One region of the Shewanella sp. GutCb genome, then DNA from elsewhere that is predicted to be linked to it. Evidence: predicted binding sites of a transcription regulator. Region 1 holds the regulator's gene; the other holds the start of a gene.

Region 1 (8,430 bases):
GATTGCCGAGCAGGGAAGCTTTACCTTGGCTGCAGATCAGTTGGCATGCTCTCGCTCGCACCTATCCAAGCAACTGACCCAACTAGAAAGTTATCTTGGAGTGACCTTGATAACGCGTACTACTCGGGCGCAAAGGCTAACCGATCAAGGTGAGTTCTTTTACGAGCGCTGTCAGCATGCGTTGGATGTGGTGGAGCAAGCGGTGGCTCAAACTGTTGATAATGCGCAGAACTTACAGGGCAACATCAACATTAACTGCGTTGGCGGTTATATCGGTGAGGAGGTTGTTACCCGCTTGGTTAATGACTTTATGAGTGCGCAACCTAATATCAGCATTAATTTGGACTTTAGCAGTCAGCGAGTTGATCTGGTGTTAGATCATTTTGACTTGGTCTTTCGTATGGGCGAGTTAGAGGACTCAGGTTTAGTCGCGCGTAAGTTGATGGATATTAATAACTGCACACTGGCTGCACCTGGTTATCTTGAGCAAAAAGGTAAGCCTTTACACCCTAAGGCACTGAACGAGCATAGCTGCATTATCGGCACGGTTAATCACTGGAGCTTTCAGCAAAAAGAGGATGTTAAGCAAAAAACCGACGTGGCAATTACGGGTAAGTTTCGTTGTAAAAATGGCAGGGTAATGAAAAGCAGTGCATTAGCGGGGCAAGGTATAGTGCGATTGCCTGAGATTTATTGTATTGATGAGTTGAGCAAAGGTGAATTGGTACACGTTTTTGACGATTGGATGATTCCCGCAACGCCTCTATACCTACTTTACAATAAAGACAAATTCCAGCCTGCCCGATTGCGCGAGTTCATTAGTTTTACCACTGCTCACTTCAATGATTATGTTTAAGCTTTATATCGGTCAGTGTTCTGGTTCTGATTGTAATAATGCTTCAACGCCAGTAACGCCAAAGTATTGCACTGAATGTTTGATAGCAATTTTTTTTGCTATGAGCTCACCGTCTTTATAGATCTTAACAACCTTCTTCCCGCCTCTATCATTGGTGCTGTATTCATACTCATCATTAAGGCGAAGTTCGTCGAACTGAGATTTCATGATTAGATGCATAGTCACTCCTGTTTTTAACAGCGTGTTGGCTAGGTTAAGTGCAACATTAACCTATTTATGTAGACTCACAGCGGTGCTCAAAAGTTTCCCCTATTGTTCAATATAGATGATTTTTGTTCAATTGCTGTGTTTATTATATTAAGCCCATTAGTTGATAGAATTAGTTAAGGCTTTGCTTTAACTAATATTGATGACCACTGTGGCAACCGTTTATCAACGAAGTGAGCTTGGAAAATGTCTGTAGGCTATTTATTGAGACTAACGATGGCATTGTTAACATTATTTTAGGGACTAGATTTAATGATCACAGTCATCAGTTTCAGTGCCTATTTGGTCGAGTCCTTCGACATTTAGGTGAGGGCACTGCGCTAATTAAATAAATCACTGGAATCGTTTGCTTAATGAGGAGATAAGTCAGTAAAAATCGCTCTTTACTGCAAGTGATTGAAGATATTTGAATACTTGGATGAAACTTTGGTAATAAAAATGTTGTTTTAAGGTTAACTTTTTATCCCATAGTTGTTTTTTTTGGCTTAGAATAACTCTAATAAGAAAAAACAATTTAAGACCTTTTTTCGATTTGGGCCGTATTGGTGTTAAAGCGTTAAGGACATAAAAAGGGCGGAATGGATGAAACTACGTAAATTAGCGCTATTGTGTGCATTAATCCCCAGCTTTTTTGCCTATTCAGGGCAAGAGTATTATGAGGCTCGTAGCGATGCGATGGGCGGCGCAGGTGTTGCATCATCTAATAATGAGGGGGCTGCATTCGTCAATCCTGCTCTTCTCGGTTTAAATGCGCACAAAGATAACTCAGCTGTATTACTGATGCCGGTATTGGGTGTTGATATGGCCGACAGCGACAACATGATTGATAAATTCGACTCTCTTATTAGCTCCTATGATGGTTTAGCCGCAGCCATAGATGCAGGTAATAGTGCCAATATTGATGTTTACAGAGATGATTTGATCCTCGATTTAGAATCACTAAAAGGCACATCAGCTTATGCCAGTGCTGGTCTTGGCTTTAGCGTGGCCATTCCGCATCAAAGAATGCCAATGGCCATTTTCTATAAAAGTTATGTTAGCGCCGTTGGTGTTGCCGACATTGCTCAATCTGATATTGATGCGCTGGCGAATTTAGATGCCAATAATCCGCCTGCAGTGACAGACTTAGCGTCAAGTGGTCAAGTTATTGGAGGCGCTGTTTCTGATTTAGGTATTGCGTTAAGTTTCCCGCTTTCTATCGTTAATATGCCGATCTCTGTCGGTATATCACCTAAGTTCCAACGCATTGACACTTATAACTATCGCGCTAGCGCGAACAACTTCTCTGCCAGCGACTTTGATGATGTTGAATATCGTAACGATGAAACCAGTTTCAATGTCGATGTCGGTGTGGCTATTGAACCTATCAACGGCTTAGTCTTTGGTTTATCAGGTCGAAATTTGATTAGCCAAGATGTCGATACCATTGAAGTTGAAGGGCAAAAGTTTACCTACCGTGTTGAGCCTTTAGTTACCGCGGGTGTTGCTTATGACTGGAGGCGATTAACGGTCACTACCGATGTTGATTTAATTGAGAATAAGAAGTTTAAAGAACTTGATGGCACCCAATATTGGCGCGTAGGAGGCGAAGTACGTGCATTTGACTGGATGTCATTGCGAGTGGGCTATCGTCACGACATGAAAGATTCAACGGCTAACATTTATTCTATTGGTTCTGGCTTTGCTTTTGGAGAATCATTTTTCCTAGACTTTACTGGGATGTTTGGCAGCGATGAAGCCATCGGTGGCGTATTGCAAACCTCATATCACTTCTAACACGCCATGATTTATCGATTTATAGCTGAGTTAACTGAGTTCGATAACCGATTTAATCGTTAAGATAAGTGCACTGAAACTACATAAAACCAGAGTGAAAGCTCTGGTTTTTTGTTTATCGACTCTGCCTACCAATCTGCCTGCAACGGCATAGCCCAATATGACTGAGGGCAATAGCATTAACGATGCCCACAAATGCTCAAGCTTTAGCAGCCCTGCAAACCCCAAAATGGTCAAAGCAATCATTGAGCTGAAAATAAAGAAAGCTGAAAGGGCTGCTCTAAACTGGCCGGCATCTTTACCTGCGAGTAATATTGCCAACGGCGGACCACCAATGGCGGCAATGTTGCCAAAGACGCCTGAGAGGATCCCAGCAATAAACAGACTTACACGGTTCACAGGGATACTAAACTTCATCAAACTAAAGCCAACGGCGAGCGCAACGATAAGAGCAATTGCCAGCCCTAAAATAGGTTGAGGGGCTATTACGATAAGCGTAGCGCCTAAGATACCGCCAGGAATACGTCCCAGTAGCGCATACTGCAGTCCGTTGAACTCAAGCTGACCACGCTCTCTAAAAAGCGTCAATACAGCGGTAGAGAATCCCATCATAATGACTGATGCTGGCACTAGGGAGGGTTCGATAATATATAACAGCGGACTTGCGATGACAGCTAAACCAAAGCCAATTAAACTCTGTGTTAATGCACCACAAAATATAATGATTGAGGCGAGAATGAGCGTGCTTGGCTCTAACATTTGGCTACCTAGAGGTTGTTAAATTTTCGAGCTTATTTTTTGTTCGAGTCTTTGTAATAAAGAATAATGATTTTATGACAAGGTTTGAGCGAAAGCTCATAACGCATTTTTGTCATAAAAAAATAGCAGCACAGAAACGAACCCGAAGGGCGCGGCTTCTGGTTTTTTACTCGAGCGAATGCAAACAAGGACCGCTTTGCGATCCTTGTTTGCAAATACTGAGCTGGTTTACTCTAGCTCTTCCCACTCAATGCCCATCTCATCCATCAAGCGTTTAACTTCCGCAGGCATGCTATCCGGCCTATCTTTTGATAGATCACCATCATTTGGCAACGGTTGTCCTGTGTAGGCGTGTAGAAACGCTTCACAGAGCAATTCGCTATTGGTGGCATGACGTAAGTTATTCACTTGGCGGCGTGTACGCTCATCGGTAAGCACCTTGAGTACTTTTAAAGGAATAGAGACAGTAATTTTTTTAACTTGCTCATTCTTTTTTCCGTGTTCAGCATATGGGCTGATATAATCGCCGTTCCACTCAGTCATTGACTCACCTGTAATTTTTAAATGCGGGGCAGATTTTAACCTCTTATGCAGCACAGTCAAATTATTGCCTCTATTTTATGACAAATGCAAATAGATTTCTAAATGCTTAGACGTCTAAACGGCTAAACTGGTTGACTAGGGTGAATTGCTTAGGTACATTTAGACGTCCAGACATCCCTAGTAAGAAAATATAGCAAGAGGAGTAGTACATGACCGAGCGTAAACTAGCCACTGTAGCTGTACGCCAAGGCATTGAGTCCGATACCCAACACGGTGCGGTTGTACCCCCGATCTATCTTTCTACCAATTATTCTTTTGATGGCCACAAAAATCCAAGAGATTTCGATTATAGCCGCTCAGGCAATCCCACTCGGTCAATCTTGGGTGACGCTATTGCTGAGCTCGAAAAAGGCTGTACTGGCGTTGTGACTTGCACTGGGATGGCTGCAATCACCTTAGCCACCAGTTTACTTGGGCCAGATGATTTGTTGGTGGTACCTCATGATTGTTATGGCGGTAGTTATCGTCTATTTACCAATCTTGCTAAGAAAGGCCAGTTTAAACTTGAAGTGGTTGATCAAACCGATGCAGCGGCATTGGCGACAGCCATTGCTAACAAACCTAAGATGGTGTGGCTAGAAACACCGTCAAATCCATTGTTACGGGTTGTTGATATCACGGCGATCAGTGCTGCCAGCCATGAAGTTGGCGCGCTTGTTGTGGTTGATAACACCTTTCTATCGCCCATCTTGCAACAGCCTCTGCTGTTGGGTGCGGATATTGTTATTCACTCGACCACAAAATATATCAATGGCCACAGTGATGTTGTCGGCGGTGCCGTGGTGGCGAAAGATGCTGAACTGGGCGAATTATTGCATTGGTGGTCAAATACCTTGGGGCTTACCGGCGGTGCATTTGATAGTTATCTAACATTGCGCGGAATTCGAACACTTGCAGTGAGAATTCGTGAACATCAGGCGAATGCGCAGCGGATCCTTGCTACTCTTACCCGTCATAGCGCGGTAGAGAAAGTGTATTACCCCGGCCTTAAAGATCACCCTGGTCATGAAATTGCTGCCAAGCAGCAAAAAGGCTTTGGTGCCATGCTCAGCTTTGAGCTAAAAGGCGGGGAGGAACAGTTAGTCGCTTTCTTAAAAAATCTTAATTATTTCTCTGTTGCAGAAAGCCTCGGAGGAGTAGAAAGTCTAGTGGCCGTGCCTGCAACCATGACGCATCGAGCGATGGATCCTGAGGCACGCGCACAAGCAGGGGTTAAAGACACCCTTATTCGTCTTTCAGTTGGTATTGAAGATGCTGACGATCTTGTTGCCGATATTGAAGCTGCACTCAATGCAGCTGTCGTTTGTTAATTAAAGGGGTTTAAGATGGCACGCTGTCACTTACATAAATTTGGTGGCTCCAGTTTAGCTGACGCAGACTGCTATCGTCGCGTTGCACATATTCTCCTGACTCATGGTAACAGTGACGATCTTGTCGTGGTTTCTGCGGCAGGAAAAAGCACTAACTTTCTGTATCGATTACTTGAGCTGAGCACGACTCAGCAGTTATGGCAGGAAGAGCTACAAATACTCATTAGTTTTCAACAAAAGCTGATCGAACAGTTATTGTCGAATGAGCAAGCTCGCTCGCTTAGAGAGCGACTATCAAACGATAAAGCGCAACTGATCAGCTTGTTGTCTATAGAATCTATCAACGATTACCAAAGTAGCCAAGTGGTGAGTTTTGGTGAGCGCTGGTCGTCCCGTTTACTGGCGGCGTTATTACGAGAGTCTGGTGTGGCTGCATCTGATGTTGATGCGCGTACCTTACTGATCGCAGATGAAGGCGCAGTGCCACAGATCCGCTTGCAAGACTCGCGTCAAAGAGTGCAAACACTCATTGCAGCTCATCCAAATGAACGACTCATTATCACTGGCTTTATTTGTGCCAATGACAAGGGCGATACCTTGTTATTAGGCCGTAATGGCTCTGACTTTAGTGCCACGCTAATTGCCAGTTTGGCGGATATTGAACGGGTAACTATTTGGACCGATGTTGAGGGTGTATTTAACGCCGATCCGAACAAGATTAATGATGCCAAGCTATTGAGCAGCCTATCGTTAGACGAGGCCAATCGTCTGGCGCATTTAGGTTCGCCAGTATTGCACAATCGTACCTTGCAACCCTTGTTTGATACTGAAGTGAGTCTTGCTGTTCGCTCAAGTTATGCATCACATACCGACTTTACGCTGATAGCGCCTAAAAGCTCGTCAGCCAGTGCGCCAGTGGTGACCAATCTAAACCGGGTGTCACTGTTTAACATTCAGTTGAATGGGGCTTTATCTGCATTGTTAAGTTTGCTAACTGATTCAGGGCTTTATCCGCTAGCGCATTGGTCGCTTGCGAAAAAGCGGGTTGAATTAACCGTTACCCTTGAGAATCAGAAGCAAGTTCAAGCGTTGCTCGATGCTAATAACGAAGCGCTCGGTATTACTGATGTTCAAATTAGAGATGATTTCGGTCTGGTTGCGTTAGTGAGTGCCGACGCGGACCTTTATCGTCGTGGTTTTGCTCGATTACTCAGCCGTAATGCTCGCCCGCTGTTTAATGACGGCATGAGCTTGGTGACATTAGTGCCGCAATCGCAGGTGAACTTATTGACTCAAAAAGTGCATCGTCGATGTGCAGGCCCGCGTAAACGTATTGGCGTATTGCTCTTGGGTGTCGGCAATATTGGTGAAGCTTGGATAGAGCTATTTAACGGCGCACGAGCGGCCTTAAATAAAGAGATTGAGGCCAGTGTTGAGCTTGTCGGGCTGGTTAGCTCCCGAAAAGCCTTGATTAGCGATACGGGAATAGCACTGGATTCTTGGAAAACAGTATTTGAGCAAGATGCAACACCTTGGCAGTACAGTCACTTGTTTGATGAGTTACAAGCACTTGAGTGTGATGAAGTTATTGCGCTTGATATCAGTGCCAGCGCCGATCTAACGCTGCAATACCCGGAGTTTTTTGCCCGCGGTATTCATGTTGTCAGTGCCAACAAACTTGCAGGATCTGGACCACTGCCTTTTTATCGCGAGCTAAAACTACAACTGGGTAATCGCCGCTTGTTTTGGCGTTATAACGCCAGCTGTGGTGCCGGACTTCCGATACAACATGCCATTAATGATCTGCATAACAGCGGTGACAGTATAGAAGCGGTCGGTGGCATATTTTCAGGTACCTTATGTTGGTTATTTGAAAACTATGATGCAGTTAAACCCTTCTCTGAGCTGGTGGTTGAAGCGCGAGGATTGGGGATCACAGAGCCCGATCCACGTGATGATTTATCGGGTCGTGATATGCAGCGTAAGTTGCTCATTTTGGCACGTGAAATTGGCTTAGAAATTGAGCTTGAAGATATTGAGCTTAAGTCATTGGTGCCTAAGCATCTTGCCGAGCTACCTTTAGCACAATTTTTGTCACGTATTGATGAGCTTGATGACGATATGCTACAGCAGTATTTAGCTGCAGTTGAGCAAGATAAAGTGCTTAGGTATGTCGCCGCGTTAGATAGAGTTGATGGTAAATTAAAGGCCGAAGTGAGTCTGCAATGGGTTGATAATAGTCATCCGTATGCCAACTTAACGCCGGGCGATAACGTGTTTGTTATTCGCAGCCAGTTCTACCAAGACAATCCACTGATTATTCGTGGGCCTGGAGCCGGAAGACAGGTGACTGCAGCAGCGGTGCAATCTGACTTAGCGCATATTTGCCGAGACTTACTGCAGGAATAATATTGTAAGGCTGATTGAAGCAGCTAAGCGATTAATTAAACAATGCATGTCAGTTACGCTGGCATGCATTTTTTGGTTTTAAGGCCTGCGTATTCGATTTCTATTGGTACATTCTGCTGCTGAATTAGCGGGCTATTTTATTGTCCGAAGAAAAAAACGCACTTGCCTGCTTTTTACACTTGACTTCAATCTCAGTTTCTCTAGTATATGGACATATAGACGTCCAAACGGCTATATTGAAAATGGCTAGACTAACGAGTTGAAGTAGAGGAAATAGAAATGGGCTTTCATCATGCACAACATGCGACATCATTGAACCAGAGCTTATCTGAGCTAAAAGATGATATAAACGTTTCTTTTGAATTCTTCCCGCCTTCGACTCCAGAGATGGAAAAGCTATTGTGGAACTCTATTCGTCGTCTTGAGCCACTTAATCCTAAATTTGTGTCT
Region 2 (8,430 bases), on a different contig from region 1:
CTCGCAACGGCTTTTGCTTCAGCGGCCGATATAACGTCACTGCGGGTATAACCATAAAAGTAACTAATCAAAGGATTACCATGTTGCGGATGGGCTTTAACTTCGCAGCACACATCAAATACCTCACCAATACGTTGTTCAGTCAACACCGCTTTGGGCGTCCCTTTTGCCAAGCAGCGGCCCTTATCAAGCAGCAATAACTCATCGCAAAGCGCACTCGCTAAATTGAGATCATGAATAGAGGTGATCACGGTAATATTAAGCGTGTGCAGTAGCTCTAATGTTTGGATTTGATAACGAATATCGAGGTGATTGGTGGGCTCATCTAATATAAGCAGTTGTGGTCGCTGTACTATTGCACGAGCAATTAATGCACGCTGCTTTTCACCGCCAGATAGGCTTTCATACGCTTGATGCGCTTTATGCGTTAAGCCGACTTTAACCAGCGCCTGCGTCACCACTTGGCGATCGCTGGCATTGGTAAATTCAAAGGCGCCCTTATGCGGTGTTAACCCGAGGCTAACCAACTGAGTGGTTGTCATCTCAAAGTGATGTGGCATGTCTTGCAGCACCACGGCAATTTGCTTGGCAAATGCTTTGGCAGATAACACAGAGATATCTTCACCAAACAGCTGAATGTGGCCAGTGGTCGGTTTAATAAAACGATATAGGCAGCGCAGCAGACTCGACTTACCCGCGCCATTAGGGCCAATAATGCCCAGCATCTGCCCTTTCGCTAAACTAAAATTGATGTCAGACAAAATGGCTTGGCCATTTAACTGCCAGCCTAAACCGCTCACTGCCAGTACTGTTTCTAATGCCTGCTTAGACATTGAATAAACCATAAAACATTATTGAATAAACTCCCTTGAGACGCCCGCTCAAGTTGTTATCTAGTGTGAAGTGCTTATCTATCAAAAGTTAGGCTGGTATCTGACTTGAGGGCTAAAATATTGCTCTAGCGCTCATACAGTTGCGGGTACAGTCCGGACTATTAGCTTGTATTGCTTAAACTACCGGTTCCCAATTGATGCGGTTAAGCACCTAACTTGATGACTCGTTCTTAATGACCCACTTAATAAGTGTGTTCTCTAGCGTATTTTTACGCGAGTATCACGCAGTTTACCACGCTCACCCAAATAGTAATTGAACTTGATCAATTACTATTTGGCTGATGGCTCAATTTCCATGCTATTGCATCAAACTTATCCCATATAAGTCGCTATTCCAGCCCCCAATTAAGGCTTAAGTGCCGTTGCTCGCCATCATGCAATACATCAATCACCACGGTTGCGGCATAGGGCAGTTTCAACGCGCTGTAGATCCCCGCGCACTGTTTTAATTGCAACGATTTTGCCATTAAGTGCCTGATCACGCCGCCATGAGTCACTAATACAATCACCTTACCTTGGTGCTGCTCAACGAGTGACCGCCACGCAGTATCAATTCTAGCTTCAAAGACCTGCATCGTCTCGCCATTGGGCGGAGTATGTTGCCAAGGGTTAGCCCAATAAGCATCAAGCTCGCTACTATACTGCTGATAAAGTGCGCTAAAAGATTGGCCATCCCAATCGCCAAAATTGAGCTCCATAAAAGCGGCCTGCTCAATAAAATCGATACCGTACTGCTGTGCAAATATCTTCGCGGGTAAAGCACAACGCAATAGCGGCGAACTGACCACCAGATCCGCTATCTTGTTTTGCGCCGCGACCCCGGTTTTGCTTGTTAACAGCCTCGATATAGCCCTATTTAGCTGCTCTTTTCCGGCTAAATTCAGCATGACGTCGGTATGACCGCGTAAAATATTACCACCTTCACAAGCACCGTGCCGCAGTAAAACCACTCTAGTATTTTGCATTGAAATATTCCACATATTTTATTTATCAGTGACTTACATAAAAAATATCATCAATTCACACTGAAAAACTATCAACTTTTAGTACTTGCACTTCTGACATCGACTCACGTATTATGGACGTCTATACGTATAAATGTCCAAACAAAATAATGTCACGCAAGTATCGCAAATACTTAACTGATAAACACGGACAACGTTTACTGAAATTTATATTTTGCGACTCTGTAATTGGTAGGAATATTCTATGGCAACACGTACCCCAACAACTGCCCCGCATACTCAAGACACGGCTAAAAAAGTGCTAGCGGTGCTAACCCAAAAATTACAGCAAGAGATCCTGCTGCTTGATGGTGCAATGGGCACCATGATCCAAGATCGCAAATTTGAAGAGGAAGACTTTCGCGGCGAACCATTTAAAGACTGGCATTGCGATGTAAAGGGCAACAATGACATGTTGGTGCTCACTCAGTCAGCTGCGATTAAGCAGATCCATAAAGATTATTTATTGGCTGGCTCCGACATCATTGAAACCAATACCTTCAATGCAACCCGTATTGCCATGGCTGACTACGACATGCAGGAGCATTCAGCCGCGATAAACTTAGCCGGAGCGCGCCTTGCCCGAGAAGCGGCCAATGAAGTTGAAGCAGAAACAGGTCGCCAATGTTTTGTGGCGGGTGTACTCGGCCCAACCAACCGCACTTGTTCAATCAGCCCCGATGTCAACGATCCCGGCTACCGTAACGTCAGTTTTGACGAGCTGGTTGAAGCCTATGTTGAATCGATAGATGCCCTCATCGCTGGCGGCGCGGATATCATTATGGTTGAGACCATTTTCGATACCCTTAACGCCAAAGCCGCACTGTTTGCCATTGAAACCGTATACGACACTCAAGGTTTCCGCCTGCCAATCATGATCTCAGGCACCATCACCGATGCATCAGGGCGTACCTTAACCGGACAAACCACCGAAGCCTTTTACAACTCACTGCGCCATGTTAAGCCACTATCGATTGGTCTTAACTGTGCATTAGGGCCAAAAGAGCTGCGCGCTTATGTCGAAGAGCTATCAAAAATCTCTGAATGCTATGTGTCGGCGCACCCTAATGCCGGTCTACCCAACGAATTTGGCGGCTACGATGAAACCCCAGAGCAGATGGCAGAAGTCATTGAAGAGTGGGCTGAAGAGGGCTTTTTAAACATTATTGGCGGTTGCTGCGGCAGCACGCCAGAGCATATCCGCGCTATCCGTGATGCCGTGATTAGGCATGACGCCCGCGTACTACCAGACATCGCAGTGGCTTGCCGTTTATCAGGGCTTGAGCCGCTGACCATTGATGAAAACTCGCTGTTTTTAAACGTCGGTGAGCGTACCAACGTCACTGGTTCTGCCAAATTTTTGCGGCTGATTAAAACTGGCGAATATGAAGAAGCCCTCAGTGTTGCCCGCGAGCAAGTCGAGAGCGGCGCACAGATCATCGATATCAACATGGATGAAGGCATGCTCGATGGTGCCGAGATGATGCACAAATTCCTCAACCTTATCGCCTCTGAGCCCGACATATCACGGGTGCCGATCATGATCGACTCCTCTAAGTGGGAAGTGATTGAAGCCGGGCTTAAGTGTATTCAGGGTAAAGGCATCGTTAATTCCATCTCCCTTAAAGAGGGCGAAGCCAAGTTTATCCAGCAAGCCACCTTAGTCAAACGCTATGGCGCCGCGGCAATTATCATGGCGTTCGATGAACAGGGCCAAGCCGACACTAAAGCGCGTAAAATTGAAATTTGTACCCGCGCCTATCGCGTGCTGGTCGATAAAGTGGGCTTTCCGCCAGAAGATATTATCTTCGACCCCAACATTTTTGCCATCGCCACCGGGATTGAAGAGCACGACAACTACGCCGTCGACTTTATTGAAGCGACAGCCGAAATCAAACGCACCCTGCCCCATGCCATGATCTCCGGCGGTGTGTCGAATGTGTCATTCTCGTTCAGGGGTAACAATCCAGTGCGCGAAGCCATTCACGCCGTGTTCCTCTATCACGCTATTCAAGCGGGCATGGACATGGGGATTGTTAACGCCGGTCAGCTGGCAATTTATGATGATATTGATCCCGAGTTAAAGGAGAGAGTCGAGGCCATAGTGCAAAACCTACCTTGCACTGCACTCGATGCCAACGGTGAACTGACCAACAACACCGAACTGCTGTTAGAAGTTGCCGAAAAGTTTCGTGGTGACGGTAGCCAAGTCGCTAAGAAAGAAGATTTAGAGTGGCGTAGCTGGGACGTGAACAAACGTCTGTCTCATGCGCTGGTTAAAGGCATTACTGACTTTATCGATGAAGACACCGAAGAGGCTCGAGCCGCTGCCACGCGCCCACTGGATGTCATTGAAGGTGCCTTGATGGACGGCATGAACGTGGTTGGCGACCTGTTTGGCTCCGGCAAGATGTTCCTGCCACAAGTGGTCAAATCTGCCCGCGTAATGAAAAAAGCAGTCGCGTACCTTAACCCCTATATCGAACTCGAGAAAACCCCTGGGCAGTCAAACGGTAAGATCTTAATGGTCACCGTAAAAGGTGATGTGCACGATATCGGCAAGAACATTGTCGGCGTGGTATTAGCCTGTAACGGCTATGAAGTCATTGATTTAGGCGTAATGGTGCCGGTTGAGAAGATCATCGATGTCGCCGTGCGTGAAAACGTCGACATCATCGGCATGTCAGGGCTCATTACCCCGAGTCTCGACGAAATGGTGCATAACGTTAAAGCCTTCCATAAAGCGGGCTTAACCATACCGTCGATTATTGGTGGCGCAACTTGCTCTAAAATCCATACTGCGGTCAAGATTGCGCCGCATGCACCGACAGGCGCCATCTATATCGCCGATGCTTCACGCGCCGTGCCTATGGTGTCGAAGCTGATTAATAACCAAACGCGTCAAGCCACTATCGACGCGGCGTATCAAGAATATGACGTGATGCGCGAAAAGCGCCTGTCACAAACCAAACGTAAGATCATCACCTCCATTGAAGCGGCGCGTGAAAATCGCTGTCAGCATGACTGGGAAAACTACACCCCGTTTGTGCCTAACGTCCTTGGCCGTCAAGTGTTTGATGACTATCCGTTAGAGGATTTAGTGGCACGTATCGACTGGACGCCATTTTTCCGCAGCTGGGAGTTACACGGTCATTTCCCGCAAATATTAACCGATAAGGTGGTTGGCGAAGAGGCGACTAAGCTATTTGCCGATGGCAAAGCCATGCTTAAACAGATCATCGATGAAAAGTGGCTCACCGCTAAAGCGGTTATCGGCCTGTTTCCAGCCAATACCGTTAACCATGACGACATTGAACTTTACACCGATGAGACGCGCACCGAGCTTGAGCTAACCACTCATCACCTGCGGATGCAGATTGAACGCGTCGGCAACGACAACTTCTGTCTGTCTGACTTTGTCGCGCCAAAAGACAGCGGCGTGGCCGATTACATGGGCGGCTTTGCCGTCACGACAGGTCATGGCATTGACGAGCATGTCGCCCGTTTTGAAGCAGATCACGATGACTACAGCGCCATCATGCTCAAATGCTTGGCTGACCGTTTAGCCGAAGCCTTTGCCGAGCGTATGCATGAGCGAGTACGTAAAGAGTTTTGGGGTTATGCAAGCGACGAGGTACTCGATAACGAGTCGCTTATTCGTGAAAAGTACAAAGGTATTCGTCCTGCACCAGGCTACCCCGCTTGCCCAGATCACACTGAGAAAGGCTTGCTGTGGGATTTACTCAAGCCTGACGAGACTATCAACCTTAACATCACCGAAAGCTATGCCATGTTCCCAACCGCAGCGGTATCGGGTTGGTACTTTGCCCATCCTAAGTCGCGTTACTTTGGCGTGACCAATATTGGCCGCGATCAGGTTGAGGATTATGCTGAGCGTAAGGGGATGAGTATTGAGGATACGGAGAGGTGGTTGGCACCAGTGTTGGATTATGATCCAGAGTAATTTCGGAGCGAGTCTAGAACCTCAAAGCAACCCGTTTGCTATGGGGCTCTAGGCTAGCAATAAACGCCCTCACATCATCACTTCTCCTGCATACGAAATCCACTAAGGAAAAACCTAGCTATGCACTCCTGCGCCATAAACTAAGAAAAGTTACTCATGCAAGAGTCAATTTTCAAAGAGGTATTATTAGTTAATAGTAGTGCCTTATATTGATTAATATTTCTTTCAACTTGATGCAGTAATCCTTCGGCTCCTTTTGCTGCCGAACTCTCATAAACCAAAGGTACCATCGTGAGTTCATGAGCCTGCGTCTGTGCATCGATGAACTGCAGCTGAGACCAAAATAAATTCGAAATCAGGTGAAAAAGGCAGCTACCGATACCAAGATGACGGAACTCCGGTACGACGTAGGCATACAATAAATAGCAGCAAACACCAACATGCCTCTCATCACTGGGTTGACCATCCGTATACCAAGAGTCGAGCAAGCCAACATTAAAGGTCACAAATGCCACTGGTGTTTGCTTCTTCTCCTCTAAAAAAGCCACTAATTGATATTGTCTTTGATGCCTATTTCGCGATATAGGGTTAACAGATACAAGATTTTTAAATATCTCATGGCTGACTAATTGGTTATCTTTACTTTTGGCACAAAAATACCGTTGTAAGTCAGCAATATCGGTATGAAGTGGAGCATCATAAACACTCACACAAGGGATATTTGATAATTCATCACCCCTAGCTGAGGGCGGAGCCTGAAGGCGTAAGTCTTTTTCAGCTAATGTTTGGACGAAGCCACCCTGTAGCTGAAATTGGCTAAAATCATCAAGTAAATGAAGTAAGGGGAATAGCTCTACCTTACTTTTGTTAGAAGTCATATACAGCTCCAATTAATAAACTTGTTGTTTGTATCAGGCTTATCAGTTGATAAATTAACTATCGTCTTTATTCGTTATAAAAACGTCAGGTTAAACACAAACAACACACTTCATAAACTGCTTATTCAATAACTATAGGTACAATTTAATTTCCTGTAAAACCCTTCACCCCTTATTGGATAGGGGCTGCGAGTTCAAATATCATCAAGCTATTGTAAATAAAGATGACTATCACCTTTAGTGTTCTGCTGTATAAATAAAATAAAATATCAGTAGCATAATATTTCGCCGTAAACTCCTCAGTTCAAATTATCAAGCCGTGTTGTGATACCAATTATCAGAAAAGACACAAAAGACAGGACAGCCATATCTTTTGTACTTTAAACCATCCTCTACTAGGCTTTAATGACCGAACTGGTACTGCCTAGTGAAGGATTGTCATTATGACCTCCGCAAGAAGAACCCTAATAGATGCTGAAACGACGCCTTTTTATCACATCATTAATCGTTGTGTCAGACGAGCCTATCTCTGCGGTGAAGATAAAGTCTCGGGTAAGAGCTTCGAGCATAGGCGGGGTTGGATTATTGATAAAATTAAAGCGCTTTCAAACATCTTTTGTATTGATATATGCGCTTATGCCGTAATGAACAATCACTACCATTTAGTGCTTAAGATTGACGTTGATAAAGCCAAGTCTTTGAGTCACCGCGAAGTCATTACTCGGTGGTGTCAGGTGACCAAAGGTCATGATGTAGCGACTAAGTATTTGAATGGTGACACCTTGATTGAAGGGGAACGTATGCTCCTTGATGGCTTACTTGCTGAGTGGCATGAGCGTTTATCTAGCATTTCTTGGTTTATGAGGTGCCTAAATGAAGAGATAGCCCGCAGGGCAAATCGAGAAGATGAGTGTAAAGGCGCTTTCTGGGAGGGACGTTTCAAATCTCAAGCCTTACTCGATGAACAAGCACTGCTAGCATGCATGATGTATGTTGATTTAAACCCCATCAGAGCAGGGATTGCTGATAGCGTGCAAACCTCTGACTTCACCTCAATCCAAGAGCGAATGACAGAACTTAATACGACCGAGACAGACTCTGCAAAGCACTCAGAACATTCAAATGAGCAATCATTAAAGCCCCTCGCCGAATTTAATGGTTCAACCCACCTTACAACTCAATCAGGTATTCCATTTCACTTTTGTGATTATCTGGAACTTATCGATTGGACTGGCAAAGCTATCAGACCAGATAAGAGAGGGTTTATAGACTCAAGTCGCCCTAAACTACTCGATTGTCTAGGTATCTCACCTGATACCTGGATAACGTCAGCGAAAGAGTTTCGTCGTCAATACAGTGGTATTAGCGGTCGTTGGGACGCGATGTGTGAGTTTAAAAGGCAGCATCAAAACGGGAAGTGGTGTAAAGGAAAGGCCTATAGCAATGCACTACATCCATTACCCTGAATTACAATCAAAGTGAAAGACGAACAGTCATATCTTCTGCCTTTGTCACATGCTCTTCCTAGCGAATCGCTTTTGCATGATGTGTAACAAAGAGAAAGAATATTCTTACCACGAAGCACTGTCCTTTCGAAAAGGCAAGATGGCATTCGAGCCGTTTACTCCTCCCCTATCCATATCTTTAATGGTTGATGATTCAGCCTGCTTCATCAACCATTAATATACTTC

What was found. The regulator MetJ, encoded in region 1, represses methionine synthesis genes. The targets are predictions, from matches to a motif close to TAGACGTCTAGACGTCTA.
Region 2: metH (methionine synthase) is a predicted target of MetJ. The motif match lies at 1,973-1,990, and genes of this name have one in related genera.

Annotation. Positions count from the first base shown of each region.
Region 1 is NZ_PJBL01000027.1:1,119-9,548, forward strand. It holds gene CXF86_RS16420 (LysR family transcriptional regulator) at 1-856, shown strand, start outside; gene CXF86_RS16425 (hypothetical protein) at 869-1,075, opposite strand; gene CXF86_RS16430 (conjugal transfer protein TraF) at 1,706-2,899, shown strand; gene CXF86_RS16435 (sulfite exporter TauE/SafE family protein) at 2,930-3,658, opposite strand; gene metJ (met regulon transcriptional regulator MetJ) at 3,887-4,201, opposite strand; gene metB (cystathionine gamma-synthase) at 4,411-5,571, shown strand; gene CXF86_RS16450 (bifunctional aspartate kinase/homoserine dehydrogenase II) at 5,587-7,980, shown strand; gene metF (methylenetetrahydrofolate reductase) at 8,260-8,430, shown strand, end outside.
Region 2 is NZ_PJBL01000001.1:217,619-226,048, reverse strand. It holds gene CXF86_RS00995 (ABC transporter ATP-binding protein) at 1-833, opposite strand, end outside; cobalamin riboswitch at 907-1,063, opposite strand; gene CXF86_RS00990 (histidine phosphatase family protein) at 1,223-1,858, opposite strand; gene metH (methionine synthase) at 2,103-5,861, shown strand; gene CXF86_RS00980 (hypothetical protein) at 6,002-6,739, opposite strand; gene CXF86_RS00975 (transposase) at 7,183-8,205, shown strand.